3 regions of the Paenibacillus sp. CAA11 genome follow, and region 3 is predicted to be linked to each of the others. Evidence: predicted binding sites of a transcription regulator. Region 3 holds the regulator's gene; each other region holds the start of a gene.
What was found. The regulator NrdR, encoded in region 3, represses ribonucleotide reductase genes. The targets are predictions, from matches to a motif close to AACACNATATATNGTGTT.
Positions count from the first base shown of each region.

Region 1: DCC85_RS02585 (anaerobic ribonucleoside triphosphate reductase) is a predicted target of NrdR. The motif match lies at 2,902-2,919, and genes of this name have one in related genera.
Region 2: nrdI (class Ib ribonucleoside-diphosphate reductase assembly flavoprotein NrdI) is a predicted target of NrdR. The motif match lies at 5,065-5,082, and genes of this name have one in related genera.

Region 1 is NZ_CP028922.1:584,471-595,382, forward strand. It holds gene nrdG (anaerobic ribonucleoside-triphosphate reductase activating protein) at 208-732, opposite strand; gene DCC85_RS02585 (anaerobic ribonucleoside triphosphate reductase) at 729-2,702, opposite strand; gene DCC85_RS02590 (MTH1187 family thiamine-binding protein) at 3,152-3,451, shown strand; tRNA gene DCC85_RS02595 (tRNA-Thr) at 3,555-3,626, shown strand; gene DCC85_RS02600 (hypothetical protein) at 3,712-3,996, opposite strand; gene DCC85_RS02605 (hypothetical protein) at 4,271-4,507, opposite strand; gene DCC85_RS02610 (LSm family protein) at 5,081-5,314, opposite strand; gene DCC85_RS02615 (carbohydrate ABC transporter permease) at 5,550-6,431, shown strand; gene DCC85_RS02620 (carbohydrate ABC transporter permease) at 6,431-7,327, shown strand; gene DCC85_RS02625 (ABC transporter substrate-binding protein) at 7,381-8,637, shown strand; gene DCC85_RS02630 (class I SAM-dependent methyltransferase) at 8,777-9,565, opposite strand; gene DCC85_RS02635 (bifunctional metallophosphatase/5'-nucleotidase) at 10,496-10,912, shown strand, end outside.
Region 2 is NZ_CP028922.1:993,661-1,004,572, forward strand. It holds gene DCC85_RS04480 (amino acid ABC transporter substrate-binding protein) at 214-987, shown strand; gene DCC85_RS04485 (amino acid ABC transporter permease) at 1,067-1,726, shown strand; gene DCC85_RS04490 (amino acid ABC transporter ATP-binding protein) at 1,741-2,484, shown strand; gene DCC85_RS04495 (chromate efflux transcriptional regulator ChrS) at 2,599-3,075, shown strand; gene DCC85_RS04500 (LCP family protein) at 3,197-4,168, opposite strand; gene DCC85_RS04505 (mismatch-specific DNA-glycosylase) at 4,363-4,881, shown strand; gene nrdI (class Ib ribonucleoside-diphosphate reductase assembly flavoprotein NrdI) at 5,198-5,557, shown strand; gene nrdE (class 1b ribonucleoside-diphosphate reductase subunit alpha) at 5,544-7,628, shown strand; gene nrdF (class 1b ribonucleoside-diphosphate reductase subunit beta) at 7,677-8,642, shown strand; gene DCC85_RS04525 (NUDIX domain-containing protein) at 8,635-9,102, shown strand; gene bcd (branched-chain amino acid dehydrogenase) at 9,428-10,534, shown strand; gene DCC85_RS04535 (class I SAM-dependent methyltransferase) at 10,836-10,912, shown strand, end outside.
Region 3 is NZ_CP028922.1:1,615,971-1,626,882, forward strand. It holds gene polA (DNA polymerase I) at 1-374, shown strand, start outside; gene mutM (DNA-formamidopyrimidine glycosylase) at 429-1,298, shown strand; gene coaE (dephospho-CoA kinase) at 1,349-1,945, shown strand; gene DCC85_RS07565 (lytic transglycosylase domain-containing protein) at 1,942-2,505, shown strand; gene DCC85_RS07570 (alpha/beta-type small acid-soluble spore protein) at 2,592-2,816, opposite strand; gene nrdR (transcriptional regulator NrdR) at 2,953-3,423, shown strand; gene DCC85_RS07580 (WGxxGxxG family protein) at 3,752-3,982, shown strand; tRNA gene DCC85_RS07585 (tRNA-Leu) at 4,193-4,276, shown strand; gene DCC85_RS07590 (ABC transporter ATP-binding protein) at 4,864-6,621, shown strand; gene DCC85_RS07595 (ABC transporter ATP-binding protein) at 6,605-8,365, shown strand; gene DCC85_RS07600 (L-rhamnose/proton symporter RhaT) at 8,822-9,835, shown strand; gene DCC85_RS07605 (DUF6097 family protein) at 9,914-10,447, shown strand; tRNA gene DCC85_RS07610 (tRNA-Ala) at 10,525-10,600, shown strand; tRNA gene DCC85_RS07615 (tRNA-Lys) at 10,614-10,686, shown strand.

The sequences.
Region 1 (10,912 bases), 1.0 Mb from region 3:
ATTAGGCCGTGATAACAGAAAATTCAATGTAAAACTTTAGTTCATTCTATATAGAATAATAAAAGCCTTAAAATCAACATGTCATTGGCTAATAACAATATGTGCTGTATATGAAAGGAGTTCATCGCAAAAAACCTCCATTCCTTAGGTCTTAGCCGAAGGAATAGAGGCTTGAAATTCAGGTGTAAGCTTCATGAGCGGGAAGCATCAAGAATGGAACGAGTATTTCTCGGTCCATAGCACGGGCTTGCCTGCTGCTAGGCTGGTATCAATATCAATAATCCGCTGATTGCTGCTGCCGCAGTAGCGCAGGGAAGGGTCGCGCAGTGCTTCCTCGAAGCGGCCGTCTACTAGAACATTGCAGCGGCGCATCAGTTCAAACTCTGGTGATGCTGTATCCCGGATCAGCTCCTCATAAGTGTAGCCGGTGTAGATCCATATGGAGACAGGCCCGGCCTTGTCCAGCAGGCGATCGACAAAGGCGCTTACTTCCGGTGCAGAGAAGAAGGGATCTCCGCCGAGGATGCTCAGTCCGCTAAGCAGCGGATTCGCGGCAATGTCGGCAATGATCTCATCCTGCCTTTGCAGTGTGAACGGTTCGCCATAATTGAAGTTCCAGGTCGCCGGGCTGAAGCAGCCCTTGCAGCGGTGCCTGCAGCCACTGATGAATATGGCGGCCCTCAGGCCTTCGCCTTCATTGATAGATTCCGGGTAATAGCCGCAGATATTCATTGAGTATGCTTCACCCGGTCGCGCACCTCGGCTTGCTTGGCACTGTTGAAGCGGGTCTGGAAATCCCCGGTCAAATAACCGGTTACCCGGCGCAAGCGGCGAATGTGCACGTCTTTCTCATGGGCGCCGCAGGAAGGGCAGGTCGCCCCGATAATGCCTTCATGGCCGCAGGCCGAGCAGCGGTCAATCGGGTGATTGATGCTGAAGTAGCTGACCTGTTGTGAGAGGGCATACTGCACTATGTTTAAAAATGCCGCAGGATTGCTGCGGGCATTGCCGTTCAGCTCGATATAAGAGATGGCCCCTGCATTGCACAGGTCATGGAAGCGGGCTTCGAGCTGGATTTTGCGGGCTGCTGTGATCGGGTAATACACGGGAATATGGAACGAGTTCGTATAGTACTCCCGGTCCGTCACTCCCTCAATCGATCCATAGGTTACCCGGTCACGCTTGGTGAACTTCCCGGACAAGCCTTCGGCCGGTGTAGCGAACAAGGTGATATTAAGATTAAGCTCCTCGCTCTTGCGGTCACAGTATTCGCGAAGATGAGCAATGACAGCAAAGGCTTTGTCATAGATGGCCGAATCTTCGCCGTGATGCTTGCCGTACATGGCCTTCATGCATTCGGCGAGCCCGATGAACCCGATGGACAAGCTTCCGTGCTTCAGCAGGTCTCCAACCTTATCTTCAGGCCCGAGCTGTTCACCGCCTTCCCAGACTCCTTCCCGCATCATGAAGTCGGATGCCTTGGCCTTCTGGGCAGCCTGAATCCGGAAGCGGTGAAGAAGTCCCTCCAGGGCAATCTCCAGATAATGACTCAGAGCGCGATAGAAGCCTTTCTCGTCCGCAGTCTTGCGGCGGCCTAAGGCGATGCCGTGCTCAAGACCCAGCTTGACCAAATTAAGCGTATTAAAGGACAAGTTTCCTTTGCCGGACAGATGATTCCGCCCGAATCGGTCGCTCAGCACGCGTGTCCGGCAGCCCATGGTAGCGAACTCGGTATCCGGGTCAGCCGGATTGTAGTACTGCAGGTTCAGCGGCGCATCCAGGTTCGCAAAGTTCGGATACAGACGGCGGGCCGAGCACTCCGCGGCCTTGAGGAACAAGTGGTAGTTCGGCTCACCTGGTGCCTGGTTGATACCCTGCTTGCATTTGAAAATCTGAATCGGGAAGATCGGCGTCTCTCCGCTGCCAAGTCCGCGCATCGTCGCGGTCAGCAGGGAGTCGATAACCAGTTGCCCTTCAGGCGAGGTGCATGTGCCGTAATTAATGCTGGTGAACGGAATTTGCCCCCCGGCCCGGCTGGACATCGTATTCAGGTTGTGGATCAGACTCTCGGCTCCCTGCAAGGTCTCGATTTCCGTCTCCTTAAGAGCATATCGGAAGGTCTTCGGATAGCGTTCCTTGAGGTCGGTACGGCTCATGGAGATGTCGCCGAGATCTGTTTGTGGATGCTCTTCGAAATAATCCAGTCCTTTACGGAAGTACTTCGCGAAGGATTTGGCTACATATGGGGCGAGGTCATGGTCCAGCTTGTTGGAGGAAACCCCGCCATATTGGGAATTTTGCTGGGACTGAAAAATGATTGCAACCAGAGCCATCGCCGTCATGATGGAATTCGGCGGGCGGACACTGCCGTTACCGGTATTGAAGCCCTCCCGGAGCAGCTTGTCGAATGGGATAAAGATGCAGTTGGTTGTCCCAATTGCATATTGATCCAGGTCGTGAACGTACACGTAGTTGTCGTCGATCGCACTTACGACAGGCTGCGGCATAATAAAATGCTTTGCGTACCATTTCGCGTATTCGCTCCCGAATTTGCTCATCTTGCCAGAGAAGCTTTCCCCGTTCAAATTGGCATTTTCCCGCAAGAGTTCCAGGTCACGGCTGTCGATAATGTCTTCACCCAACTTCATGATCTCACCCAGCATTTGCTCCTCATTGTTGTAGGCATAATTTTTCAGCGCCATCGTCACATTCCCCTTTCCATATCTAGGCCAAACGGCCGCAAAAAATCATACATCCCTGGCAGGAATGTATAGGTATATTGCTGACAGAACCACGCTGCATTCCGTCGATTTTGTTATTCAAAGCCAAGCCGCTGCAAAAACCGTGAATAGTGTCTAATTACCATTTATTCACTATATGTCGGTCGTTGATTATGACACTACTACAATATATAGTGTTTTGTAAATGAGGAAAATCGTACAATCCCCCTTCTTGAGGAAGAGGAAAACCCGGGTCGCCTTGTCCTGCTTGTCCTGCGGGAAAATGTGAATTTTTGTGGCGAAAGCTGTCCTAAGGGTCGGTTTCAGTTGTGGCTTAGAGGAGGTGCACCAACCGTTCATTTTGGAAACGAGAGAAGAGGCTGGTACAATAGAAGGAGACTCTATATTTGGCTGGAAAGGGGAAGGGTAAGATGGCTATTGCAGAGGTAACAGTGATCCCGATAGGAACGGGATCTACAAGCTTAAGCTCCTATGTGGCACACATGCAGCGGGTCTTGTCAGGGCTTGAGGGAATCAGCTACGAGCTGACCTCGATGAGCACGATCATTGAGGGGCCACTGGACCGGATCTTCGCTGCCATTACGGCACTTCATGAAGCGCCGTTTCATGAAGGAGCTCAGCGGGTATCCACTTCGGTGAAGATAGATGACCGCAGGGATAAAGCGGGCTCGTCCGAGCAGAAGCTTCGGTCTGTTCGTGAGAAGCTGTGAGCAGCCTGTTAGTATGCGCTGGAAGAGAATCATGCGGTTATTTCGGGGTTGCATAATTTTAAAATCGGAGTATAATATTTTTTGTTTGACGCCGAAATAACCTGCTGGTGTAGCTCAGGGGTAGAGCAACGCACTCGTAATGCGTAGGCCGGGGGTTCAATTCCCTTCACCAGCATCCTTACCAAGCAAATAAGACGCGAGCTTCCGGACTTTATGGAATCGCGTCTTTTTATTTGGTTTCACTTATTATAGAGAGTAATTCACTTTAAAATAAAATCACCAGAACCCTTATACTTATTTAGCTTAGGGTTCCAGGTGAAGACCCCTTCGGCAGCATTCCATCCAACCTCGGGTTTGTAGTTTTTCCAATATTGATCTACTCTGCCTTTCTTGTCAATTTGAACATCGATATCTCCCGTTAGATCCAGAACCTTAGTTAGAGTCCCATTCTTAAGTCTGTAAGCATACAGCTGCGTATTTGATAGCAAGTAGGTTCCGATGAGAGCAACATGCTTTTCCTTGCTGGTCACCGAATATATCTTCATGCTTACTTCATCAAAATAATCACTATTGAGACCTGTATCAATAAGTACTACGTATCCTTTGGAATTAATCAGATAAAAGTTGCCTGATTCCGTCAGAATAAAGGATTCTTTCTTCTTGTCATCGTTAATGTCGTCTGTCTTAACAAGCTTAACAACTTCATTAGGGTATTTGGCTGCAAGGATATCTTGTGGTGACTTAGCTTTTCATAGGACACCTCCAATAAATTGATACAATGGTACCATTAATTGGGCCCAAATGAGAAGATGGACATGTCTATGACTTGGTTTGACGCCTATTCTTTATCTTCTTTTCAATATAATTGATTAAACTAAAAATCATCATAATCAAGGCTACTGAAACTACAAAGTTAATAACCAGTTTTAATATATTCTCAAATGAAAATATAGAATTTTGGGTGTTGTACCGAAAAACGGCTAATCTCTCGTAAGTTAAATTTCCGATTAAATTCCCAATGAAAAACGCAATAATGAGTTTCCAAATATTATTCATCGTTGTGGCCTCCATTGCATAATAGCAAAAGCCTATGGATCTATTGAAGTCATATAAGCTTCGAGGAATGGGATTCGAAGGACAGAAAGGGGAGCTTGCTACCTAACATGAATATAACCAAAGAAAGCTGCAGACAATCAACGAATGCCAACTGGAAGGTTAGATCTAGGATGAGCGCGATGATCTCGATTGCGAGTGAAATCGCGCTTTTTTGGGTATGCGGACACCGCGCTAAATGGGGTGAGAAGCCTCTTCCTGCTCCTATAAATTATGTATGGCATAGGTTAAGAAGGAATACATCCCCCAGAATAATAGCGCTATAGCAGCGATGACTCCGAACACAAACCATCCGACGAATTTTTTACCGTTCACAAGATACTCTCCTTTAGGACAAAGATCAGCATTACAGCTGTTCAGATACCACAATAACACAGATTTGCTGGAAAAATAAAATTCTAAGGGCGAGCCAGGCGGTGGCCCTCTCGCTAAAACTTTAATAAAGCACGGACTCTCTAGGCCGAGAATCCGTGCTTTATTAGAATGATTGCGGCCGCAGTCTTATACGGTTAAGCGTTAGATTAATGCGATAGCCAGCAGTGTGAACAAGCTTAATGTAAGAATAGCTCCAGATCCATAACCGTAAGGATAGAAGGCGGAAGTCTGAACCTGCTGTCTTCCTTCTTGTCTAAGGTAGACGTTCTGATGGTCGACATCCACAATGGTGCCTTCATATCTCTTCCCATCGACGGTCAAGATGCGAACCTTCCTGTTCTTGCATCTCAAGCAATTATAATATGCTTCTGGCAATAGTCTCACCCTCCTTTTAATATCTAATTTATGAGAAGGATGAGAGTTGGGAACGGCGGCTGTTCAAAGTAGACTCTTCACTCGAACTATAAGGGATTGTGCTGCGTTCCTGGGAAGTGCTTCCTGCCCAGATGGTCTGAACTAGAGAGCGGGCAAGATTCAAAGGTAAGCCGGAAAGGGTATAGAAAGGGGGAAATGATCACAAAAACGATTACATATAAAAGAGGTGGAACGGATGAACAAGAAAAGAGGCTCACAGCTTATTCAACAGCTTATTTTTGTAGGACCGACCGCTTTGTTTTTTGTGGTGATCGTAGCGGTTCCGTTCTTTTTGGGATTGTATTATTCTTTTACGAGCTGGAACGGGATTTCCAAGCATACAGAATGGACGGGGCTTCGCAATTATGTCCATATCTTTACTAAGGACCCTTCCTTTCTGAATTCATTTTGGTTTACTGCAAAATTCACCGTGCTCGGATTAGTCCTAACTAACCTGCTGGGCTTTGCTCTGGCGTACATTCTAACTCGCAAGCTCTTTACGAGAAATGCTATGCGCACCGTCTTCTTTATCCCGCACGTGATTGGAGGTCTGCTGCTGGGCTTTATTTGGCAGTTTATCTTTGTCAGGGGCTTTGCATCCATTGGACAGGCTACTGGCTGGTCCTTTTTTAATCTTTCTTGGCTGGGGACAGAGAGCACGGCATTCTGGTCGATTGTGATTGTATTTGTATGGCAGAATGCCGGGTATTTGATGGTGATCTACATCTCGGCGCTCAACAACGTTCCCAAGGGGCTGCTGGAGGCCGCAAAGGTGGATGGAGCAGGCAGATGGCAGGTGCTCAAAAATGTAACCATTCCCCTCGTCATGCCGGCTGTAACGGTATGCTTGTTTCTCTCTATATCCTGGTCTTTCAAGCTGTTCGATCTGAACCTGTCACTGACCAAGGGCGGGCCGTTCAAGGCGACCGAGTCGGTCGCGCTCAATATTTACAATGAAGCGTATACCCTTAGCCGCTACGGTATGGGTTCCGCCAAGGCGATTATATTCTTCGTGATTGTGGCGATCATCTCGATGATTCAGGTGTGGGCTACGAAGCGGAAGGAGGTTCAGGTGTAATGAATACAACCGCGACTACAACTAGAGCAGCAAGTGCCGCTGCTCCGTCACCCGCTACTCCCAAAAAAGAAAGAAGATACAGCGCGTCCCTGCTTATCACAGAAGCTGTAATTGTTCTGCTTGGGCTGATATTTCTGGTCCCTTTCTATTTTCTGCTGGTGAACTCGGTTAAGGAGTATGGGGATATCTTGTCCAACTCTTCCGGCTGGCCGTTAGCCTTTCATTGGAACAATTACGTAGAGGCCTGGAAAGCGACGGATTTCCCCATGGCTTTTCTGAACTCGCTATGGATTACGGTGGTCAGCAATGTGCTGCTTGCCCTGATCTGTGCTATGGCAGCTTATAAAATGGTGCGCCGGGCGACCTGGTTCAACCGGATTTTGTACCTGGGCTTTGTAGCGGCCATGGTCATTCCTTTCCAGTCCATTATGATTCCGCTCGTGCAGGTATTGAGTGGGCTGGACATCATGAACAGCCGTACCGGACTTATTATCGCTTACCTTGGATTTGGGGCACCGATGACGGTGTTTCTGTTCCACGGATTTGTTAAATCCGTACCGATTGATATTGAGGAAGCCGGACGGGTGGATGGCAGTACGCCTTACGGCATCTTCTTCCGGCTGGTGCTTCCTCTGATGCAGCCGATTATTGCAACGGTTATCATTCTGAACACCCTCTGGATCTGGAATGACTACCTTATGCCTTATCTGATCCTGCAGGATCCGGGCTTACGCACCATTCCCATCGCAACGTACACCTTCTTCGGACAATATACGAAGCAGTGGGATCTGGCGTTGCCAGCACTAGTGCTGGGCATTACCCCTGTGGTGATCTTTTTCCTGGCGATGCAGAAGTACATTATCGAAGGGGTGTCTGCTGGCTCAGTCAAGGGCTGATCAGATGAGCGTTTCTGGCGGATAGAGATAGAGGAAGAGGAGGAGAATGATCCATGAGACGTTGGAAATTAGGGCTTGTGCTGCTGATGACTGCAGTATTGGCATCCGGCTGCGGAAGCAATAACGATAACGGCGATAAGAAGACCGTGCATATTTTTCAGTTCAAAGTGGAGATCTCTGATGCGCTGAACCGCTTGAAAGCGGAATATGAGAAGGAGCATCCCGATATCAAGCTGGATATCCAGACAGTCGGTGGAGGAAGCGACTATGGTGCATCGCTGAAGGCCAAAGTCGCCTCGGGAGAAGAGCCTGATATTTTCACCATCGGCGGCTATGTGGAACGGGATATGTGGATGGACTATCTTGAGGATTTGTCCGACCAGCCTTGGGCGAAAGAGGTTAAGGATGTGGCCAGAGAGCAAATGACGGTGGACGGCAAGCTGTACGGCATGCCGATGAATCTGGAAGGCTACGGCTTCATGTATAATAAAGACCTATTCGCCAAAGCGGGCATTACCAAGCTGCCGATGACGATCAGCGAGCTGGAGGAGGCCTGCAAGAAGCTGAAGACGGCGGGAATTACCCCATTTGCCGATGGCTATCAGGACTGGTTCGTGCTGGGGAATCACAATATTAATGTGGCCTTTGCCCAACAGAAGGACCCTGCGGCCTTTATTCAAGGGCTTACGGACGGTACGGAGAAATTTGCCGATAACGAGGTGTTTCAGAAGTGGACCCGGCTGCTGGATATGACCGTGAAATACGGCAACAGCAATCCGCTGTCCACGGATTACAACACCCAGGTGACCTTGTTCGCCACCGGCAAGGCCGCGATGATGCAGCAGGGGAACTGGACCCAGGTGCAGGTGGATGGCATCAACCCCGACCTGAAGATGGGCTTTCTGCCGATGCCGATCGACGATACGGCAGAGGACAATGACAAGCTGTATGTCGGGGTGCCCAGCAACTGGGTTGTGAATAAGAACTCCCCGGTGAAGCAGGAGGCTAAGGATTTCTTGAACTGGATGGTCTCCTCGGATATAGGGAAGCAGTATATTACGAAGGAATTTAAGTTCATTCCGGCAATGAATAATATTAAGGGCACTGAAGAGGACCTTGGCAGCCTGGGGGTAGAAATTCAGAAATACGCGGATGCCGGCAAGACGCTAACTTGGAACTGGACCCGGCTCCCGAACGGGATGCCGCAGGAGCTGTCCAGCAGCATGCAGGCGTATATAGGCGGCAAGCTGACCAAAGAGGAAATGCTGGAGCAGTTTCAAGAGAACTGGGATAATCTAAGTGTTAAATAGAGTAGAAAAATGGATGTATTTAAAGAGGCTTCTCCGCGATAGGGAGAAGCCTCTTGCTATGTGTGTCGGAGGCTGCTGTCCGTCTAGCTCCTGGTGAGCTTACGGACAACTCCAAGCCTGCCTACAGACTGATGCCGCTCTACAATTTCTCAGCGGTCAGAGTGAAAGTCTTCGGAATGCCTTTGTCGAACACCTCGGAGGACTGGTTGGGCAGCTCCTCCAGCTGCTTAATGAACAGCCCTGATCCCGCAATGGCGGTTACAATCTCTCCTAGCGTCCAGTGGCGTAAGAGAACCTTCTGAATTTCAGGCTCTTTATGCTCGTCCGGAAGGAATTTATAGAAGGAGATATCCTTCTCCTCAAGCGTGGTATCGAAATAATCGCCGGTGACCTTATGCTTGCGAATGTTAGCTGTAGTCCCGCGCGAGGTGATCAGCTTGGTGGAGATCGGGTGGAAATCCTGCAGGATCAACCGTCCGCCTGGAGCCAGAAGCCGGGAGACGACGTGAAATAAGGGAGAGAGATCCATAAAATAATGCAGGATGCCAAACTCCATAAATACGATGTCAAATGGATCATGATATATTGATTCCGGCAGATGAAGCACATCGGACACGATATACTCCAGGGGAACACCGGCTGCTGCCGCAAGCTTGATAGCGTATTGCTCGTTCTCATGTGAGAAGTCGGCTACGGTAACCCGGGCGCCAAGCAGGGCGAGAGCTACGGCTTTATTGCCGTTAGAGCCCATCAGGTTTATCACTCTTTTTCCTTGAAGTTCGCCCATATGCTCCAGCACGCTGCCAATTCTCTTGGCAGGGGTCTCCTTAATCTTGGCGGCAGCCTCCTCAGGCTGGCCAAAGCGCTGAATCCAGGCTTCATAGGTACCTGTGTTCCAGGCTTCCCGGTTTTGTTCAAATGACTGCAACACGCATTCCTCCATCAGTATCAAAAGTTGTGTAGGCCCATCATACTACAGATTGGCCAGCTTCCCCAAGCTTCATCCCTAGAGGGGCTGTGTACATAATAGAAGACAGGCATCCGCGGGATGCCTGTCTGTTTGCTTAGTGTTCAGTTTATTTATTTAATGAGGTACCACCTGCCATGTACACTTGGCGGCGTCCTAATATTCCTTATTCAGACCGTAACCTTCGTTACTATTCTAAAACAACAAAAGCCCTACCTCTCTTTTGTCCTTGCGGCTCCGATGACCGCGCCAGTGTGAATCAGAACTACTTAGAAAAACTCAAGTCTGCTTCGCAGAAGCCCTAAACTGCAACGTAAGAATAGTTCATCTGCTTCAATGGGTCATTGTAATTGGAGTTTTTATACCGTGATGGTATTAGGAGGGTTAAAGCCTAATGAGGAAAAAACTGAAGTTTACAACTCAATTTATTATTATACACCATAGGGCTATTTGTTGCAAGAGAAAATAAATTTTGTCATAAAATGGACCTTTGTTGCTTATGTCTACTTATAAAATGGTTAAAATTAAAGTAATAAATAAAATGCATCTAGGCTCTTATTTTTAAAAGGAGGAACATTAGGTATGAATCCACATTTAGCCTACTTTTTAATATTTGCTGCTGCCGGAATTCTGGGGATTGGCGGGATCGGCTGGTGGATGGTCCGACTGGGCAAAGGGGTTAAGGACCGATAATCCACTTTAGTCACCAGCGAAGCGGTCGTGTCTGTCAGGCAGGGCTGCTTTTTTCTATGTTTTTTTATCATGTGCCGCTGTATTTGACTTTCCCCGAATATACTTTTGCTAGACTGAAGAGTGCAGCCTTGCTTCATTAATCTGTCTTTTAAATAAAGTTATGGCTTATGTTCTGTTAAGAAAAAGGGGGAGTCAGATTTGGCAGATCAAGCACAGCCAGCGCTCAAGATTGTTATTCTGGAAACCAGCGACGTCCATGGATTTATCGTGCCCTATTCCTATGCCGATGGGACGAAGCTTGATTCGGGGCTTGCCCGGCTGGCGGAGGTTATTCGCAAAGAACGGGAACTGGCGAAGGAGGAAGAAGGGGCTGAGGTATTGCTGATTGACAACGGGGATTGTCTGCAGGGCTCTCCGCTGACCTATTATCAGGCGAAGGTGGATGATTCACTTCCCAGTGCAGTGTTGGAATGTATGAACTACCTGCGTTATGATGCCGCTGTCCCAGGAAATCATGAATTCAATTTTGGCCTCGACTATTTGCGCCGAGCCAGAGCTGGCTCCAAATTCCCTTGGCTCTCTGCTAACATTATATCAGAGCGAACAGGGGAGCCG
Region 2 (10,912 bases), 620 kb from region 3:
CATCATATAAGTGATTATTCATGTCAACAAAGCCTGGTGCGGGAGATGCCGCAGCCAGGCCTTTTCTTTGCAGAGAAAATTAGGCCTGCCTGACATAAACTTGGTTCCCCTCTCTCGACTCTTTTATGGTAGTATGGTATCATAAAGTCTTGGTGACGTATTAACGAATTAAAGTGTTCTTTATATTTTTTGATTTTAGTAGGGGGTCTACAGATGAAGAAACTGTCACTACTCGCATTGGTGCTTGGAGCGCTGCTTATGGCTTTGGCCGGCTGCTCTGGGAAGGAAGGCGCAGACAGCGGCAAGCTTGTGATTGGCATTGATGATAAGTTCGCGCCGATGGGCTTTCGGGATGAACAGAACAATATTGTAGGTTTTGATATTGATTACGCTAAGGCTGCTGCGGAGAAGATGGGGGTTCAGGCGGAGTTCCAGCCGATTGATTGGTCTTCCAAAGAGTCTGAGCTGACAAGCGGCCGGATTGATTTGATCTGGAACGGGTATACAATTACGGATGAGCGCAAAGAGAAGGTGCTGTTCACGAAGCCTTATCTGAAGAACAGCCAGGTCATTATGGTGCTGGCTAAATCTCCGATTGCGAAGCTGACGGACTTGGCTGGCAAGGAAGTGGGGCTGCAGTCCTTATCTTCGGCTGCCGATGCACTGGATGCGAGTCCGATCAAGACAGAGCTTAAGAAGGTAACTGAGTTCTCCGATAATGTTCTGGCTTTGTCGGATTTGAAGAACGGCCGCGTTGATGCCGTGGTGATTGATGAAGTGGTTGCCAGATACTACATGTCCAAGGAGAAGGACACCTTTAAGCTGCTGGATGAGTCTTTGGCACCTGAGGAATATGGAGTCGGTGTGAAGAAGGGGAATGAAGAGCTGCTGAACAAGCTGCAGAAAGCCCTTGATGAGCTGAATACGGACGGCACAGCGGCGCAGATTTCGAACAAGTGGTTTGGGGAAGACAAAGTTCTGAAATAGGTTAGTTTATAGCAAATATACTCTACAGACCGGATGAGCTACAGAAGATCCGGTCTTGTTTTTGGGAGCCTGGATAAATATGAGCTTAGATTATTTAATTCAAATTACCGGTCCAATGCTGGAAGGAGCCCGCACAACCATTGTTTTATTTCTGATCTCTGTTGTGCTGTCCATTCCGCTGGGCTTTTTGGTGACCCTGATGGTCAAAAGCCGGATCAAGCCATTAGCTTGGCTGGCGCACGCCTATATTTATGTAATGCGCGGCACGCCGCTCTTGCTGCAGATGCTGTTCTTCTGCTTCGGCCTGCCGAATCTGCCAGTCATAGGCGAGTATTTGGTGCTTGACCGCTTCGTGGCCGCGGCGCTTGCATTCGTGCTGAACTATGCCGCCTACTTCGCGGAGATCTTCCGCGGCGGGCTCTTGGCTGTCGATCAAGGACAGCATGAGGCCGCACAGGTGCTTGGACTCAGCCGGTGGCAGACGACGGTGCGCATTATCATGCCGCAGATGTTCCGTGTTGCGCTTCCGGCAGTAGCGAATGAATCGATTACGCTCGTTAAGGATACAGCGCTGCTGTACGCCGTAGCTGTACCGGAGCTGCTGCACTTTGCCTTAACCGCAGTCAACCGCGATTTTACCATTATGCCATTCTTCGTTGCCGGCGTGATTTATTTGCTGATGACCATGGTCTTGACCTTGTTGTTCAAGCTGATTGAGAAGAAGTTCAAATTCGAATAGAAGGACTGTCGTAAATGAGTATCATTCAAGTAACAGAACTTAAAAAATCATACGGCGATCTGGATGTGCTGAAGCGGATCACCTTTGAGGTGAACAAAGGTGAGGTGATCGCCGTGATCGGCCCGTCGGGATCTGGCAAAAGCACGATGCTGCGCAGCCTGGTGAATCTGGAGCAGGTGAACGGCGGTACGATCCGCGTTCAGGACCGTGAGCTTGTCAAGGATGGACAGTATGCTGGCAGCCAGGAGATCAAAGCCATTACCTCGCGCATGGGAATGGTGTTCCAACACTTTAATTTGTTTCCCCACTTGACTGTACAGGCCAACTTGGAGCTTGCGCCAAAGCTTGTGAAGAAGCTCCCGGCTGCAGATATCCGGCGCATGAGCGCCGAGATGCTGGGCAAGGTGGGCCTGGCAGACCGGGCGGCTGCCTACCCGAGCCGCCTCTCCGGAGGGCAGAAGCAGCGGGTGGCCATCGCCCGTGCGCTGATGATGAATCCGGATATTATGCTGTTTGACGAGCCAACCTCGGCGCTGGACCCGGAGCTGACGGGTGAGGTGCTGCGCGTGATTAAGCAGCTGGCCGAGGAACATATGACGATGGTGATTGTAACCCATGAGATGGGCTTTGCGCGGGAAGTGGCTGACCGTGTGCTGTTCATGGATAATGGAGAGATTGTAGAGGCAGGCCCGCCGGAGCAGCTCTTCGAGCATCCGCAAGCCGAACGGACCCGCTCCTTCCTGGCCCGTACCCGTTAATCCAGAAATCTTGGACTTTCATACCATTGATTGATCCCGGCTTCATAACGGTATATAGTTATAGGATGAGCTTTGTATCGCTCATTGATTATTTACCAGAAGCGGGTGAGTCATTTGTCCAAATCGAACGATCCGGATAAGCCCCTAATCGACCAGATCGACCGGGAGATTATCAAGGCGCTGAACCGGAACGGGAGGATCTCGTATACCGATTTGGGGAAGGAGATCGGGCTGTCCCGCGTCGCTGTGCAGACGCGGATTAACTCCCTTATGGATGAGGGAGTCATCGAACGATTTACAGCCGTGATCAACCCGGAGAAGATCGGGATCACGGTATCTGCCTTTTTCAACGTTGAAGTAGAACCCAAGCATTTACAGAAGGTAGCAGAGGCTCTTGCAGAGGAACCGGTGGTAACCAGCCTCTATCATATGACAGGCCCCTCCAAGCTTCATATGCACGCCCTGTTTACGGACAACCGGGAGATGGAGGCCTTTATGAAGGAGAAGCTGTACGTTCTTCCGGGGATCACCAGTGTGGATTCTCAGGTGCTGATCACACGTTATAAAAGCCGCATGGGCATGCGGTTGTAAAGATAATTACAGCAAAAGACAGGTCTTTCCTGATGAGAAGACCTGTCTTTTGCCCTGTTATAGATGCGGATTTTGTAAATTTCTAGGATAGTGTGAAAGCGAAGGGGCTGGCTTTTATAGGCTACTGCACCTTGTTCGCCAGCACTTGCTCTACGTACTGCCGGAGGGCAGGTGGGTCCGTCTTAAGAACAGCCGCCCCGCCAACCTTCTCATTCTGCAGAAGTTGGTTAGGCGGGATTTGTACTTTGACGACCTCATTAGGAGATATATCAAAGCCTAACCCTGCCAGCTTGATCAGATCCTGAAGGCTGAGATTGGTTTTGATGTACGGGGACACGGCACTAAGAATTCCAGGCAGCTTGAAGATCGATGAGGTGCTCTGGATCTTTGCCGCTACGGCCACTAGAAATTTGCGCTGTCTTTCGGTACGCGTAAAGTCCGAAGTGGCATCATGCCGGAAGCGAACATATTGAAGAGCTGTGGTTCCGTCCAAGTGCTGCTCGCCTTGCTTCAAATCAATGTCGTACCGGTGCTTGTCTCCGCCATCGCTGTATTTCATATCTTTCTCGACATATAGGTCAATGCCGCCGATGGCATCCACCAGGGAGATAAAGCCATTGAAATCGGTGTAGATGTAATAATTAATGTTGATACCAAGCAAATCCCCGACCGTGCGCATAGCCAGATCGCTTCCGCCATAGGAGAAGGCGGCGTTGACTCGGCTGCTACCATGGCCTGGAATTTTGGCATAGGTGTCGCGCATGATGGACATCAGATAAGCCTTCTTGGTAACCGGGTTAATGCTGGCCACCATGATGGAGTCGGAGCGTCCCATCTCCTTATCCCCACGGGAGTCGGCTCCGAGCAGGAGGATATGGACGGTTTCTTTGCCGTCCCATTTGGGCGGCAAGGACAGCTCTTCAGGTTCCCCTTGATCTGCAGAGGAACTGGAAGCAGCAGCGTCTGAGGGGCCTACAGATGGCACGGACATCGTTTGTTTGGAGAAGTGGTACAAGCTGTACCCATAATAGCCTACAACGGCGATGATGGCGATTGAGCAGGTGAGGAGCACCCATTTTATCCATTTTCGCATGAAACATACCTCGGCAATCTTTGATTTTCAAACCATGTTAAACTATATTTTCAATCTAACGTTTTGTCAATTTTTCTTGTTTATTGAATTCTATTTGACGTAGAAATATTGTGATTTCATTCAATTGGTTTGATGTATTCTCTGTTATTTTATCAAAGTGATATACGGAGCAGTGCGGATAGGAGGGAAGCGGTATGGAAGAGATTGTAGATCACTTGGATTACGGCTTGCAAATCATATTCGTTGGCTTCAATCCCAGTCTGCGCTCAGGTGAAGTAGGGCATCATTATGCCAATCCGCGGAATAATTTCTGGCGCATTCTGTATCGGTCCGGCCTGACTCCCCGGCTATATGAGCCTGAAGAGGACGGTGAACTTCTGAAGCTGGGCTATGGGTTCACCAATATTGTCGCCCGGCCAACGCGTGGTATTGAAGACATCACAAGGGAGGAGTACAAGGAGGGGCGGGAGATCCTTTGTCGCAAGCTGATTAAATACCGCCCGCGGGTTGTATGCTTTGTAGGCAAAGGCGTGTATGCGGAATACAGCAAGCGCAGGCAGGCGGAATGGGGGTTCCAGCCGGATCCGTTTATTCCGGGCCTGCATGAATTTGTAGCTCCCTCCTCCAGCGGTTTGGTCCGCATGCCCATGGACGAAATCATTTCTATATACAGCAGATTAAAAAGGGCGATGGAGGAAGAAATTTACGTGTAATTATGATGAAAAACAGCACCTTAATTTCATTCAATTTTCATATAAAAGAAATTATTTTTTTTCGGGTGCATTCGCGGCGCTTCACCAAATTTTTTTTAAGAAAAAAAAGAACGCTTTAGTATAGATACCTAGCGGGTTTAACCGTGTCAACCCCCTTTTTTGGGACAGATAGACGGATTGACAAACACTATATCTAGCGATTAAATTAAATATCGTTCCCTATATATTGGGTTTAACGGAACGGACAAAGGTTTAAAGAAGAGAAGACAAACTTTCGCATAATAGATAGGTTAAGATACGGAAGGGGTAAGAAATCATGCTCATCGCTTATGACTCCAAGACGGGCAATGTTAAGAGGTTTATAGGTAAGCTGAATTTGCCTGCAGTACAGATTAATGAAGCTATGACTCTGGATGAACCATTTGTATTGGTTACATATACTACAGGGTTCGGGCAGGTGCCGCAGCGCGTAGCTGCTTTTCTGCAGAAAAACCATCAGCGCCTGCTTGGAGTAGCTGCCAGCGGCAACCGAAATTGGGGAGACAAGTTCGCCAAGAGCGCAGATTTGATCTCACAGCAATATGACGTTCCGGTCATTGCCAAATTCGAATTGTCAGGCACGTGGGGCGATGCAGAGAGATTTCAACAGGAGGTGAGCCGGGTTGCGGCATATTGAACTGAACAACATGTTAATGAAGCGTGATGCGGATGGATTCTTCCAATTGGAGAAAGATCGCGAAGCGGTTCAAGAATTTATGGAAGAAGTGGCTCGTAAGAGCATTAAATTTGCGGATACTTCCGCTAAAGTACGTTATATGATCGATAATGATTACTATGAGAATATGTATGACCGGTATTCCGAAGCAGAAGTAGAGGAAATTTATGAGATCACGCACAGCTATGGCTTTGAATTTCCTTCTTATATGGCCGCATCCAAATTCTACACGGACTATGCGGTAAAGACGAACGACCGCTCCCTGTATTTGGAGCACTACCCGGACCGGGTCGCTGTCGTAGCTCTTCATCTGGGACGGGGCAATGCGGAAACGGCGCGTACGCTGGCCCGTTCGATGATGGAGCAGCGTCTGCAGCCGGCAACACCGACATTCCTGAACGCGGGCAAGAGCCGCCGCGGAGAGATGGTGTCCTGCTTCCTGCTGGAAATGGATGATTCCTTGAACTCCATTAACTATGTCCTCAATACTTGCATGCAGCTGTCCAAGATTGGCGGCGGGGTTGCCGTTAACTTGTCCAAGCTGCGCGGACGCGGTGAGGCCATTAAAGGAGTTGAAGGCGCAGCTAAAGGAATCATGCCGGTGCTGAAGCTGATGGAGGATGCGTTCTCCTACGCGGACCAAATGGGGCAGCGTAAAGGCTCTGGTGCGGGATACTACAATATCTTCGGCTGGGACGTAATGGAGTTCCTGGACAGCAAGAAGATCAATGCAGATGAAAGAACCCGACTGAAGACCCTGTCGATCGGCCTGATCGTACCGAACCGGTTCTACAAGCTTGCCCAGGACAACCAGCCGCTGCATGTATTCGGTCCTTACAGCGTCTACAAAGCCTATGGCACGCATTTGGACGACATGGACATGGATGAGATGTACGACAAGCTGCTGGCCGATGAGCGCGTGAAGAAGAAGGCCATTATGAGCGCGCGGGACATGCTGACCAAGATCGCTATGGTTCAGCTGGAGTCCGGCTATCCGTACATTATGAACAAGACGAATGCCAATAAGGGACATGCGCTGGGCCGGGTAGGCCAAATCAAAATGTCCAACCTGTGCACAGAGATCTTCCAGCTGCAAGAGACCTCTGAAATCAACGACTATGGCACAGAAGACGCCATTCGCCGCGATATCAGCTGTAACCTGGCTTCCCTCAACATTGTCAATGTGATGGAGCACAAGAAGATTCGCGAATCGGTGCATGAGGGCATGGTTGCGCTGACAGCTGTCAGCGACATGACGAATGTATCGAACGCACCAGGTGTGGCTAAGGCGAACCGTGAGATGCACTCTGTCGGCCTTGGTGTCATGAACTTGCACGGATTTTTTGCTAAGAACAAAATCGCATACGAGAGCGCAGAAGCTAGAGATTTTGCCCGTACGTTCTTTATGACGATGAATTACCACTCCATTGAGAAGAGCATGGAGATCGCCCGAATGACTGGGGAGAAATTCGCTGGGTTCGAGCTCTCCGATTATGCCAGCGGAGAATACTTTGGCCGCTACTTGGAGACCGACTACCGGCCTGCTACAGCCCGCGTACAAGAGCTCTTCGAAGGCATTGATATTCCTACGATTGAGGATTGGAAGAACCTGAAGGCGCAGGTTATGGAACATGGACTTTATCATGCATACCGGATGGCGATTGCGCCAACGGCCAGCATTTCCTATATTCAGAATGCTACCTCCAGCGTAATGCCGGTGGTAGAACAAATCGAGACGCGGACTTATGCGAACTCGACGACATACTATCCAATGCCTTATCTGGGCCGCGATAATATCTTCTTCTATAAATCGGCTTATCAGATGGATCAGTTCAAGGTGCTGGATCTCATTGCTGAGATTCAAGCTCATGTGGACCAAGGCATTTCAACCGTACTTCACGTGAACAGCAATGTGACGACTCGTCAGCTTGCTCGTTATTATCTATATGCGGCTCATAAAGGCTTGAAGTCGCTCTACTATACTCGCACGAAGAAGCTGTCTGTTGAGGAATGCGTGACCTGCTCCATCTGACGATGGGCAGGTTTTGCCCTCGCTTAGGAAGGGAGAATCAATCATATAATGAGTGCTATTAAAGCGGTGAACTGGAACCGTCCGGATGACGACTTCACTCTGATGTTCTGGAATCAGAATATCATGCAGTTCTGGACCGATGATGAAATTCCGCTCTCTGACGACAAGATGTCGTGGATGAAGCTTAATGATCAAGAGAAAGAAGCCTATATGAAGGTGCTTGGCGGGCTTACGCTCCTGGATACAATTCAGGGCGGCGTAGGTATGCCACAAATATTGGAGCATGTGGACGGCCTGCAGCGCAAGGCAGTGCTTGGCTTCATGGCTATGATGGAACAAATTCATGCTAAATCATACAGCAGCATCTTCACCACGCTGGCCTCTACGGAAGAAATCGATGCGGTATTCCGCTGGGTCGAAGAGAATCCTTATCTCCAGACCAAAGCTGAAACCATCCGTCAATATTACGTGAACATTAACTCTCCGAAGGAATTGTTCTTGGCTATGGCAGCCTCCGTACTGCTTGAGAGCTATTTGTTCTATAGCGGATTCTTCTATCCGCTCTATCTGGCCGGACAAGGCAAGATGACCTGCAGCGGGGAGATTATCGACCTGATCCTGCGTGATGAGAGCATTCACGGCGTATATGTCGGCGTATTGGCCCAGGAAATTTACGCCGAGCTGGAAGAGGACGAGCGCCGCGATTTGTATGAGACGCTTGTAGGCCTGCTGCGTTATCTTCACACCAATGAAGAACGGTATACGGAGCAAATTTACAGCTCGATCGGTCTGGTGGATGAAGTGAAGACCTTCCTGCGTTACAATGCGAACAAAGCGATGATGAATCTTGGCTTTGACCCGCTTTTCCCAGAGGAAGAGGTCAATCCGATTGTCTTCAACGGAATAAGCACGCATACGAAGCAGCATGACTTCTTCTCGAAGAAGGGCAATGGTTATGTGCGGGCTCTGAACGTTGAGCCGCTTACGGATGAGGACTTTACCTTTGATGCCTAAAGAAGCTAAGTTGCATCAGCAGGAGCCCCAGACCCCGCAGCAGGTGATCCAACCGAGGATCGGCGTGGGTGCACTGATCGAGAATGAACAGGGAGAGGTTCTGCTCGTTTACCGGAACAGAGCACCGGAGAAGGATACCTGGAGTGTGCCGGGCGGCAAGGTGGATCTGTATGAGCGGCTGGAGGATGCGGTCATCCGTGAGGTGAAGGAAGAGGTTGATCTGAGCATCCGAGTGGATGCCCTGCTGGGGACGGCAGAGACCATAGATGAGAGCAAGGGAGAACATTGGATCTCCGTTCTGTACAAGACATCGGTGGCTCAGGGCACAGCCCGGAACATGGAGGAAGGCGGAGCGATTGGCGACGTTCGCTGGTTCCCGGCCAGCAGCCTTCCGGACAACCTTGCTTGCTTTGCAGAGCCTGTTCTTTTGGAGTGGAAAAGTAAATATAGCCGAGAATGATAAGGAAGCCCCGTAAGGGGGTTCCTTTTGTTTTTGGGGAATACTAGGCTAGATTGCCATTAAGGAAGCGAGCTAGCAGATAGGTTATGAAATCGCATGTTTGTGTCAGATTGTATGACATTATAAGCGGAATATGAGCTGCTAAGGATAAATCCAGCCCGTATGATGGATTGACAGGCTTGGACGATCTATAATACCTTTGGGAATGGAAAGGCATTAGTTTGAGAAACAGATTAAATGAGGCATATTTATGTGACATTACATAACATGAATGGACTGCAAAGAAATGATGCCGCAGAACATTCATGAATTGGAGGATGCTGGGATGGAACTGTTTAAAGCAATGGAGCAATATGATTACGAGCAGTTGGTGTTTTGCCAGGACAAGGCTTCGGGACTCAAAGCGATTATCGCCATTCATGATACAACGCTGGGGCCGGCTTTAGGCGGAACGCGGATGTGGAATTACGTATCTGAAGAGGCAGCCATTGAGGATGCGCTGCGGCTGGCGAAGGGAATGACGTATAAGAACGCGGTGTCCGGACTGAATCTTGGAGGCGGGAAGACGGTCATTATTGGCGATCCGCGTAAAGACAAGAACGAAGCGATGCTAAGAGCGTTTGGCCGCTATATCCAGGGCTTGAACGGCCGGTATATTACGGCGGAGGATGTAGGGACTACGGTTGAGGATATGGATATCATTCACCAGGAGACGGACTATGTTACAGGGATCTCTCCATCGTACGGTTCCTCAGGCAACCCTTCCCCGGCAACCGCTTATGGTGTCTATCAGGGGATGAAGGCGGCGGCGAAGGAAGCGTTCGGATCCGATTCCCTGGAAGGACGCACTGTAGCAGTTCAGGGTGTAGGGAATGTGGCCGTTCATTTGTGTAAATATCTGCATGAAGAGGGGGCCAAGCTGATCGTCACCGATATTCATAAGCAAGCGGTGGACCGAGTGGTGGAACAATTCGGGGCCCAGGCAGTCTCACCGGATGAGATTATCGGTGTCGAATGTGACATTTACGCGCCTTGCGCCTTAGGGGCTACCATTAATGATGAATCCATTCCTCAGCTGAAAGCCAAGGTGATTGCCGGTTCCGCGAATAACCAGCTGAAGGAAGCGCGTCATGGCGACCGTCTGCACGAGCTTGGGATTGTATACGCCCCCGATTATGTGATCAATGCGGGCGGGGTCATCAACATTGCGGATGAGCTTAATGGCTATCACGCAGATCGCGCTTATAAGAAGATTGGAGAAATCTATCAATCGATCGAGCAGGTATTTGAAATTTCCAAGCGCGAAGGAATTCCAACCTATCTGGCTGCCGATCGTCTTGCCGAGCAGCGGATTGAGCGGATCAAGAATGCGCGCAGCACCTTTTTGCAGAACAGCCACAACGCTTTGAGCATTCGCAGAAGCCATCGCTAATGTGAGCTTAATGATCACGACGCCTGTCTTTGAAGTCTTAGAACTTTGAAGACAGGCTATTTTTATAAGAGCACGAATTGGTTCCTAGCCTGGTATAATAGGGTAAAAAATACTTGAGCCGGAAATAGTTAGCGCAGTAAAACGTGGACAAGCGGATGATTGAACAGACGCCGGGGATCGAGCTTACGCTACCAAAAGTATGGTATAAGCCTTTAAAGCGAAAGTAGCGAAAGCAGTAAGATGGGCAGATGAAACTGCTCATCGCTAAGCAGAACGAATAAAGAAAGCAGGGGGAGAACTAATGCTTAAGTCATTAACGGCTATTGCTTTGTATCGCCAGGGGGATGTGGAGATCGTACAGCATCATATGTGGCTGCG
Region 3 (10,912 bases):
TTGTGAGGGAAGCCAAGCGGGACGGGTATGTGAAGACCCTGCTTGAGCGTAGACGTTATCTCCCTGAAATTAATGCCTCCAACTTTAATATCCGTTCCTTTGCCGAGCGGACGGCGATGAACACGCCGATTCAAGGGACTGCGGCAGATATTATTAAGCTAGCCATGGTTCGCATGGACGAATCGCTGAGAAAGCACAATCTGCGCAGCCGTATGCTGCTCCAGGTACATGACGAACTGGTGTTTGAAGTTCCGCCAGAGGAGCTGGAGATGATGACGAAGCTGGTGCCGGAAACTATGGAGAAGGCGATCGAGTTGTCCGTGCCTCTTAAGGCAGAGGTCAGCAGCGGTCTGAACTGGTATGAGGCGAAATAATCCTCATACCTGTTCACTTTTCCGGTATAATGTAAGATGAGGTGAAGACAAGCAATGCCAGAATTACCAGAAGTGGAAACTGTCAGAAGAACGCTTAGTCAACTAGTGACGGGCAAGCAAATCGAGAATGTAACCGTGTCACTGCCAAGAATTGTGCAGCGACCGGATGATATAGAGCAGTTCCGACTGGAGCTGATCGGGCATACTATCACGAGTGTTGGCAGAAGAGGTAAATTTTTAAGGATTATCATGGACGGGCTCGTTCTTGTCTCCCATCTTCGGATGGAAGGGAGATATGGGCTTTATGGGAAGAATGAGCCGGTGGAGAAGCATACCCACGTCATTTTTCATTTTACGGACGGAACGGAGCTCCGCTACCGGGATGTAAGGCAGTTTGGCACTATGCATTTGTTTTACCCCGGTGAGGAATTTAACTCGAAGCCTTTGGTTAAGCTGGGACTTGAACCATTGGATGAGTCGTTCACTCTGGAGAATTTCACGGGTGTCTTGGCGTCAAGATCAACGAAGATTAAGGTTGCTCTGCTCAACCAGGAATATATCGTAGGGCTTGGCAATATCTATGTAGACGAAGCTCTGTTTCGCGCCGGAATTCATCCAGAACGCCCGGCGGCTTCTTTGTCGGCAGAGGAATTTAGAAGGCTCTACAATAGTGTCGTAACTACATTATCTGAGGCTGTTGAAGCAGGCGGTTCTTCCATTAAATCTTATGTGAACGGTCAAGGTGAAATGGGGATGTTCCAGCATCAGCTGCAGATTTACGGAAGAAAGGGCGAGGCCTGTGTTTCGTGCGGCGGACCTATCGAGAAGATGGTTGTGGGAGGAAGAGGTACCCATTATTGTCCAAGCTGTCAGCCGATTACGAAAGTAGCCGCGAGCACAGACAAAGCAAGCCCCGGTAAATAGTGTCAGAGGACTGTAAATGAAGTAGAAGTAATTCATATTGAGGTGACCCTATGAATATCGGGCTTACGGGCGGAATAGCTACAGGAAAGAGCACTGTATCCCGAATGCTTGTCAGGCTTGGAGCAAAGCTGATTGATGCCGACCTTATCGCAAGAGAAGTGATGCAGCCCGGACATTCGGTGCTTGCTGCGGTCGCTGAACGGTTTGGCCAAGCTATGCTGCTGCCTGACGGTTCTCTGAACCGTAAGAAGCTTGGGGAGCATGTATTTACCTACCCGGAGGAACGTAAAGCACTTGATGCTATTACGCATCCGGCAATCCGGAGAGAAATTAAGAAGCGTATGGAAGCTTATGAAGCGGAAGACATGCATGGCTTGGTAGTTGCAGACGTTCCTTTGCTGTATGAGTCGGGCCAGGAGTCTATGTATGAGCAAGTTATGGTTGTATATGTGCCAAGAGAACTCCAATTACGCAGATTGATGGAGCGTGATCGGTTGGATTTATTGCAGGCTGAAGCGAGGCTTGCTGCCCAAATGGATATAGAAATGAAGCGGGAGAGAGCGGATATCATCATTGACAACAGCAGAGGATTAGAAGATACTGAGGCACAGGTAAGAGCTTATTGGCAGAGCAGGGTCTGCTCATGAAGTGGCTTCGCAAGAAACGCGTTCTGCTGGTGCTCTTCCTTGGGTTTACTCTGCTCGTATTTCTTAATACCCAATGGTTAACCCTGTTCTATCCTATTTATTATAAAGAAGAAATTCGATACCATGCTGGAAAGAACCATATTGATCCTTTTGTTGTGGCGGCCATCATTCAGGTGGAATCTAAATATAAGCCCGATAAAGAATCAAGGAAAGGCGCCTTGGGCTTGATGCAGATTATGCCTGACACAGCTAAATGGGTGATGGATAAGAAGAAGCTTAAGGGGATAACCTTTGAGTCGATCAGCCATGAGCCCAATATGAATATTGAAATCGGTACATGGTATCTCAATTATCTCTCTGAGCAGTTTGACGGGAATATGTTTGCGGTGATCGCGGCCTATAATGCAGGTCCGGCTAACGTAAAAAGCTGGCTGAAGAACGGAAGATGGGATGGAAGCCTTGAGACCTCCAAGAATATTCCTTTTGGGGAGACAAGACACTACGTACAGCGAGTCGCTCATTATTACAAACAATACACACAGATATACAAGGCATTCTAATCTATATAGCAAAAAAACCGAGGGAGACGCTGAAAGTCTCTGCCTCGGCTTGGTACTGGGTAGGAACTAGTGCTTTAATTCCAACCTTATTTAAATTGACCTGCCAGTGTTTGCTCAGCCAGTGTGACCAAACGTTTTGTGATGGTACCCCCGATCGAACCGTTCTCATAAGAGGTCAGGTCGCCTGCGTATCCATCTTGAGGGAAGTTAATGCCAAGTTCTTGAGCAACCTCGTACTTCAATTGTTCCAGGGCTCCGGAAGCTTGTCTTACCACCAGATTGTTGGAATTACCATTTGAGTTTTGGGCCATTGCTGTTCACCTCCTTGCGGTTGGTAACTGTATTATGTGCCGTATTCTCGAATCTAATCATGAATTATAGAATTTTTAAATGGTATTGTTACCCATACCATTAGCTATCCATTTTGAAGAAAGGAAGTGCCTGCTGTTGAAGTGTCCGTACTGTGATTATTTAGGGACGAAAGTGCTTGACTCAAGACCAGCCAATGACAACCGTTCAATTCGCCGCAGAAGAGAATGTGAGAAGTGCAACCGGCGGTTCACCACCTTCGAGATGGTAGAGGAAACCCCACTCATTGTTGTAAAAAAGGACGGAAGCCGTGAAGAGTTCAGCCGGGAAAAAATGCTCAGGGGATTAATTCGAGCTTGTGAGAAGCGGCCAGTATCTGTAGAACAGCTGGAGACAATCGTCTCCGCTGTAGAGCGTTCGCTTCGCCATACGGCCATAGCTGAGGTGGAGAGCCGTCAAATCGGCGAGCTTGTCATGGAGCAGCTGTACCCTGTAGATGAAGTAGCCTACGTCAGGTTTGCATCGGTATATCGTCAATTCAAAGATATCAATATGTTTATGAAGGAACTGAAAGGGCTCCTATCCAAGGATACGGATTCTCTGGATTAGTCAACAGTCTCCAGCGGCATTAAGGGTTGACAACAAATTATAGGGCGTTTTTTTGCAACTTTAAGCTAATTTTCAGGTTCAAATAAGGTAGCTTTAAGGTGCGGCCGTTATATTGTAGATATCCCTCTTATTGATATAGGCTGAAGGGTTCCGTTGGGTGGGGCCTCCGGAACCCCAATCAGCCACGAGTAATACCTTTAACTACATATTAATAATATCAGCAGACGCTCATGGAATGAGCGTCTTTTTTAATTGTCTGCATAAATGATGGCAGGCCTGGGGAAAGTATACCTAGCTACAGAAATAGAGAGGAAGGGAGGAAGTCATCATGAAAAAATACGTGGCAAGTTTATTGTCTGCAGGCCTCGTTTCCGCACTCCTGCTTATGCCAGTATCTGCGGAGAGCAGTAAGGTTGCAGATCAACGCGGAGACAATCGAACAGGCAACTATACCACCAATGCAGTTAATGACGACAATGATTTTGATTGGGGCTGGCTGGGTCTGCTTGGATTGATTGGCCTTGCTGGTCTTCGCAGTAAAGACCGCGAGCGTTCTTAAGAGGAATTTGAACCCAGCACTGTAGCTATAGAGAGGCTTGAAATGAAAGGAGCCTTTTGCACGAGGACTGCTTAGAGTCAAGGTCAGTTGGCTCAGGCAGTCTTTTTATATTTTTTTATAAAAAATGCTTGCTTTATTTATCGAATCGGGATATAATCTTAATTACGGTAAATAAGTCTTTTTCAGAAGATTGAAGAAGATAACTTACTTGCGGTCGTGGCGGAATTGGCAGACGCGCACGGTTCAGGTCCGTGTGGGCTAACCCCCGTGGAGGTTCGAGTCCTCTCGACCGCATCGATTAAAACAAATGAGCTCTTGGATTTTCTTACATAGAAATCCAAGAGCTTTTTTTATACTTGGAAATTTGCAAGGTGAGTCATAAAGAGGCCACATGTATTACTTATTAGTTGATTATGTGAGCAATACAAGTCAGGTTGACTGATAAGGACACGAGCATAGCGCCCGGACGCTATACTCGGCTTAGGACTCGTTGTCGAACACGGTGAAGTCGTCTTCTCTGAGATGTACATAATGGAATAGTACAGGCTGGGAAGAAACCGGGCGTTTAGGATTCGCGTCCGGTTTCTTTTCGATGGGAACTATGTCTGTTTCCGCTGCGGATCATATTGTTTTTAAGTGGTCCTCGAGTTTTGCTGACGGCTGTATCTGGCTGAATGATAGGAGCGGTACCCCCTTCTACTTAAGTGTTACTGATTAACGGCACTGTTATAACTTTTCTTGATTTTAAACAAGTTATGTAAATTCTATCTAATTATACACATTATCCAATTTTACAGATTTAAACAAATTACATTGAATGCAAGAGATACTAGAAGTAATATAAAGAAATATATTACAGTTATTTCCGGTGGTGATGTGTAGTGAATTCGAATCTGAAGCAATTGTTCATTTATTGCAAGCCATATAAAAGACTTTATTCGTTAATATTATGTTTGAATATTTGCATAGGAATCCTTGAACTGACAGTTCCCTATATTCTAATAAAGCTTATTCATACGGTTAGTGGCGATGCTGCTGCTGGGGACAAAGGTAGTACCTTTTCCCGAATTCTATTTTATTCCATCTTTTATTTGTTAATCAGCTGCATGGGTTTTATATCACGATACAAAAATCAGCAATGCAAGAATAAGTTTGGACTGAAAATCTGTCAGACTATGAGATCAGACGTTTATGAAACTGTGTTAGGTAAAGGGCTGGACAAAGCAAAAGACAAACGTGCTGGAGATGTCGTTACTACCCTGACCCAGAACATTCATACTGTAGAGCGGTTTTTACAGACTGATTTTCATGAATTTACATATCAAGGCTTCCGTTTTCTTGGTGCGGTCATATTTATAGGTATCATGAACTGGAAATTGCTTTTGGTTTCTCTTACCATTCTTCCTTTATCCGTATGGCTCACTCGGATTACGATGAGGTCCATTTCGGAAATTTCGCAAAGTTTGGCTGACAAAAATGCAGTTCTTACATCAAGTCTTATCGAAAGCTACAATGGAATAAAAACGATAAAATCATATCTCTTGAATCCCTTGTTAGTGAGGTCATTTGCTGAGGAAACCCGTTGCGTAAAAGTGGAAGAATTAAAGTTGGAGAAAAGACTTTCACTACTAATTCCAGTCAATATATTTTTAAATGCTTTTCCATATGCGGCCTGTGTTTTGTACGGAGGATATTTAACTCTTCAACACCAGCTTGATATAGGGGAACTTCTCGCTATGGTCAGTCTAATGAATTTGATAGTTAGACCCATTTCCACGATGCCAGATATAGTTGCGCATTTAAAGAAATGTGAAGGGATTCTGGCACGTGTTTTTGAGCTTATTCCACCAGCGGGTCAACAGTTTATCGCCGTAACAGATGAAACTGCTCAACAAGATTCATTGATTTCTATGGAAATAAAAGGGCTTTCCTTCAATTTAGAAGGTCAAACCATTTTGAAGGATGTGTCATTATCAATTGATAGGCCTCAGCTCATAGCTCTTACAGGTAAAAGTGGAAGTGGTAAAACCACACTTGTAAAACTGATTTGTGGCTTTTATCAATTTCCGGAAGGAACGATTGAAATATTTGGACAGGATAACCGTAGTATTCCTCAGAATATGTTGATGCAAAACATCTCTTATGTTTCTCAGGAAAGTTTTATATTTACAACATCTCTCTACGAAAATATCCGCTATGGACAGTTGGATGCATCTAGGGAAGAAGTGTTGCATGCAGCCAAAATAGCACAAGTAGATCAATTCGCAGTTAAACTGCCCAACCAGTATGAAACAATGGTTAGTAATCAAACTCTTTCGGGAGGGCAGAGGCAGCGTGTTGCGATCGCTCGTGCATTTTTGAAAAAGGCAAAGATTCTTATTCTAGATGAACCTACTTCGGCACTGGATACAGTGACTGAGCAGAAAATCATAGAGGCTCTTGAAAGTCTTAAGCGTGAAAAAATAATTATTCTTATATCTCACCAAGTTTCTACGCTCCTAGCTGCTGATATGATTTTGTATCTAGAGCATGGGAACCTTCACCCCTTGGAAAGTTATAAAGAGTTACAGCAGAAGGATTTACATAGTCTGACTCATGAAAAAAAAGAGGAGGTGAAGCGTAATGCAACTTTCATCTAATCTACAAGTATTACTGGAAATGAAACGAAGAATGAAGCGTAATTTTGTGCCATATTTGTTTTATTTGCTTTTTGAAAACGCATTGGGTGTAGGCTTAAATGTGATTTTAGCTTTTGTCTATATGAATTTGTTCAGTGCTGTGATCGGTCAGGATGGGGAGGTATTGCTTCGCGCGACTCTATTATTCCTGATAAGTTTAGTGGTCACCTGCATTTTTTATCCTTTGTTCCGATATTCCGAAATTTATTATGTTAAGAAAACGATAGAAGACAGTAGAAATGATGCATATGAACATATACTGAAACTTCCAATACCGTGCTTTGACAAGCTGAATAAAGGAGAACTTGTATCCCGGATGTTGCATGATTTGCAACAGATGGAAGAAATTTATTTAACCCATATTGGAACAATTGTATCTATTATTTTCTATGGAGCTGGTTCTGTTGTTAGCTTATTTATCCTTGACTGGAGATATGCAATCGCTATTGTAGCTTTGGGTACGGCGTCGACTTTTTTTAATTCCAAATGGGGGAATAAAATCCAAGTTCTGAGTCAAAAAGTTCAACAAAGCAAAGCGGTGATGACGCAAACCGTTGTGGAAGGGATTTATGGCATGGAAACAGTAAAACTGTTCCAATTAAGAGACCTATTTAGAGACAATTTGGCTAGTGAGAATATGGTGTACAATGTGGACTCAACTCATTTAGTTCGTAGAAAAGCACTCCTTGAAGGATGTAACTTTTTACTGGCTTCATTAAGTACATTCATTATATATATGATAGGTGTATTGCTGGTTTTTCTGAAGATGGCTCAATTACCCACACTAATTGCTGTTAACCAGTTGGAGCATGGCGTGTCTTCTGGGTTTTCTGGTATTGGAAGAGGCATAAACCAACTTCAGGATTCTTTGTCAGGAGCCAAAAGGTTTTTGGAGATTTTTCAATATAAACAAGAAGATATGAGGTTAAAGTTAAATGAAGTTTCTCAATTCCAGGAGAATCCGCTTCTTGTTATTGAAAGAGGGTCTTTTGGATATGACTCCAGTAATGAGTTGGATTCGCTCTGTTTCGATGAATTGTCATTTACCCTTCGTAAAGGAGAATTCGCTTGTCTGGTAGGTGAAAGCGGAAGCGGGAAAAGCACGATATTGGATGTTATTCTCTGCTTCAGGGAATTGAATCATGGAAAAATTCAAATCAATATTGGAGAGAAACAAATCTCTTTACTGCGGTTGAGAGAGTTAATAGCTTATGTTCCCCAGACCCCATTTATATGTTCTGGGACTATTGAGGAGAACATCAGAATGGGAAATGAGCAAGCCTCCCTTTCGGAAATTTTACAAGCAGCTAAAGAGGCTGATTTTTATGAATTTATCTGTTCTTTGCCGGATGGGCTTAAAACGGTTATTGAGGAAAACGGAGCTAATTTATCCGGAGGACAAAAACAAAAACTTGCCTTAGCAAGAGCATTTGTCAAAAATGCGCCTTTCATTTTACTGGATGAAGCAACATCAGCTTTGGACAGTGAATCAGAAGCTTTAATTATAAGCACATTAAAGAAAAAAGCTCATGAGCATCAGAACAGTATTTTAATGGTTAGCCATCGGATGACCCCCATTACGAACGCAGACAAAGTACTGTATTTAAAAGGTGGGAACTTAGCCGCAGTCGGTTGCCATGAGGAGCTTATTTTAAACAACTCGTCATATAAAGCTTTCATTTCCAAAACAGACATATATGAATAGACCTCATAATTATTTGAGTCAAGGATGTAGAAGTAAAGAGAACATATTCGATATTCGACACCTCATTCTGAAATTATGAAGTAGGTTAGAGATGCAATTAGCGATGTAATCCTTTGCTGGTCGTAATCCTTCAGTTATATTCGATAACGTCCTTAACCGTCAGTATACTGCAGATGCGTCGAGAAAGAAGTTGGTCACCGATATTACTTGCATTCGCAGGCGAGAGAGTCATCTGCCTTGATGGCATTCATGAAATTGAACATGCTGCCGTTCGATTTGTAGGGCTGTTCAATTCCAAAGCACCAGGTCACTGCCCTGTGGGTCGAAATCCACCAGCAGGACCTTTTTTCTTTTCTGAGAGATTTGTATTTCAATTCAAACTGTGAATTAGATATAATGAAGAACAGATTGATTGAATTGAAAAATATGGGGCCTCTAGAAGGGAAGAGTTGAAGGGTGCTTTATGGCTTTTTGGTGTTGGTGCTTGCTTGCATGTGTCAAGGCAGCTTTGGTCTTGGGATGAAGAAATACCAGCCTTTCTCTTGGGAGGCATTTTGGGCCGTATTTTCAATCGTGGGGATCTTGTTGATTCCGCTGCTGTGGACATGGATTGAAGTGCCGCAATTTATGACTTATATTCATCAGACACCACTGAAGGTGCTGGGTCTGGCTTCTTTTTGCGGCCTCTTATGGGGAGTCAGCTCGGTTCTCTTCGGTAAGGCTATTGATACAATTGGGGTTTCACTTACTTATGGTGTTAATATGGGCATCTCTGCGTCCCTCGGTTCACTCATTCCGCTGTTTATCTTTGGCAACGTACCGCCAGCGCGTTCCTTTGCTGTACTTCTTATAGGAACGGTAATCATGCTGGTTGGAGTCGGCGTCATTACTAAAGCCGGACTGAATAAAGAGAAGCCGCAATCTTCGGATTCATCCACAACACGAAGTACAGCTTCTAAGCTTCCTAAAGGTCTGCTGCTCGCTTCGCTCGCTGGGCTAGGATCGGCTGCAATGAACATCGGTTTTGTTTATGCAAACCAAACTTTGGACATCGCTTCGGCTAATGGCGTTTCGGAAATATCCGCCAGCCTGATTCCTTGGGTGATCACCCTGTCCGGAGGATTTATTGCGAATTTTGCCTACGCCGTATATTTATTATTTAGAAACAAAACATACCATGATTATGCAGCAAAAGGAGCAAGCAGGGCTTACAGCAAGGCGCTAATTACAGCGGTTATCTGGTTCCTTGCACTTGGACTTTATGCTAAGGCAACGGTAATGTTAGGCTCTCTAGGCTCAGTAGTGGGCTGGCTGGCCTTTAATGGCCTGGCTCTTATTATTAGCAATGGATGGGGTCTGCGTGACGGAGAGTGGAAAGGCTTTGTGAAGCCCAAAAGGTGGCTGCTCTTCGGGAATGTGATCTTAATCGTATCATGGGTTGTTGTAGGCCTAGCTAATCAGATGGCTTGATTTGTTATGCTTACCCACAGCTTTCCTGCTTTACCGTTGAGTCAGGAAAGCTGCTATTTTTTAATGAGGAGAGGAAAAATGATGAACTTTTTTTCCTTATTAAGTCGTTCTATGCAAAATAATCTATTCATCCAGACACAACTAAACAGCGCACACACGTTAATTGAAGAGTATCAGCTGCCTGTACAGAAGCTTGAGGACGACTTCTATGCCCAGTTTATTTTGCTGGAGAACTACGCTGGTGTGAATTACTTTCAAAGGACGCTTGCCAGGTATCGTAGGTTAAATGCATGGATGTTAGTCTTAGCGGTTAGCATTTTAGGGGCAGCAGCGATCATCTTTGGTATAGAGTATACAATGCCAGAGTGGAAGATTGCAGATAAGCTGATGGATTATTTATTCGAGCATTTTCTGCCTGTCATCATAGGCTTGACTGCTTTGTTCTTGCTTGTGATCGTGCTGCAATTTGTGCGTATTCATTATGCTAATAAATTGATGTCAACGGCCGTAAACAGCTCTTGGAGGGCTATATTGCAAAAGGTTGAAAGCTCTCTCGATCTGCCAGCCAACAGCACAAGAAGCATCGCTGAGGAAATTTGGGGAAATCATTAATAATCTTTTTTATATTTTTTTGTGCTTAAGCTATTGACATAGCTTCTATTATTCTATACAATAAAGAAGTCGGCTTCGGGGCCTTAGCTCAGCTGGGAGAGCGCATCGCTGGCAGCGATGAGGTCAGGGGTTCGATCCCCCTAGGCTCCACCATAATCTCATATTTGGATTGTTAGCTCAGTTGGTAGAGCATCTGACTCTTAATCAGGCGGTCCAGGGTTCGAGTCCCTGACAATCCATCACTTAAGGATAACGGCAGAAGTGCCGTTATTCTTTTTTTATTCTCTCTAGTGATATTTATATGTTGTGTCCAAATAAGATCATAGGCAAGAGAGTTGGCTAGAGCGGGATCGTGCAGGAATGCCTTTTTATTTTAGGTTAATCGTGGTATAGTAGGGGGAGAAAAGACCTACAATGAACAAGGAGCCGTGCGGCAACACGACTCCACTTGCAATAGCCGCTTTT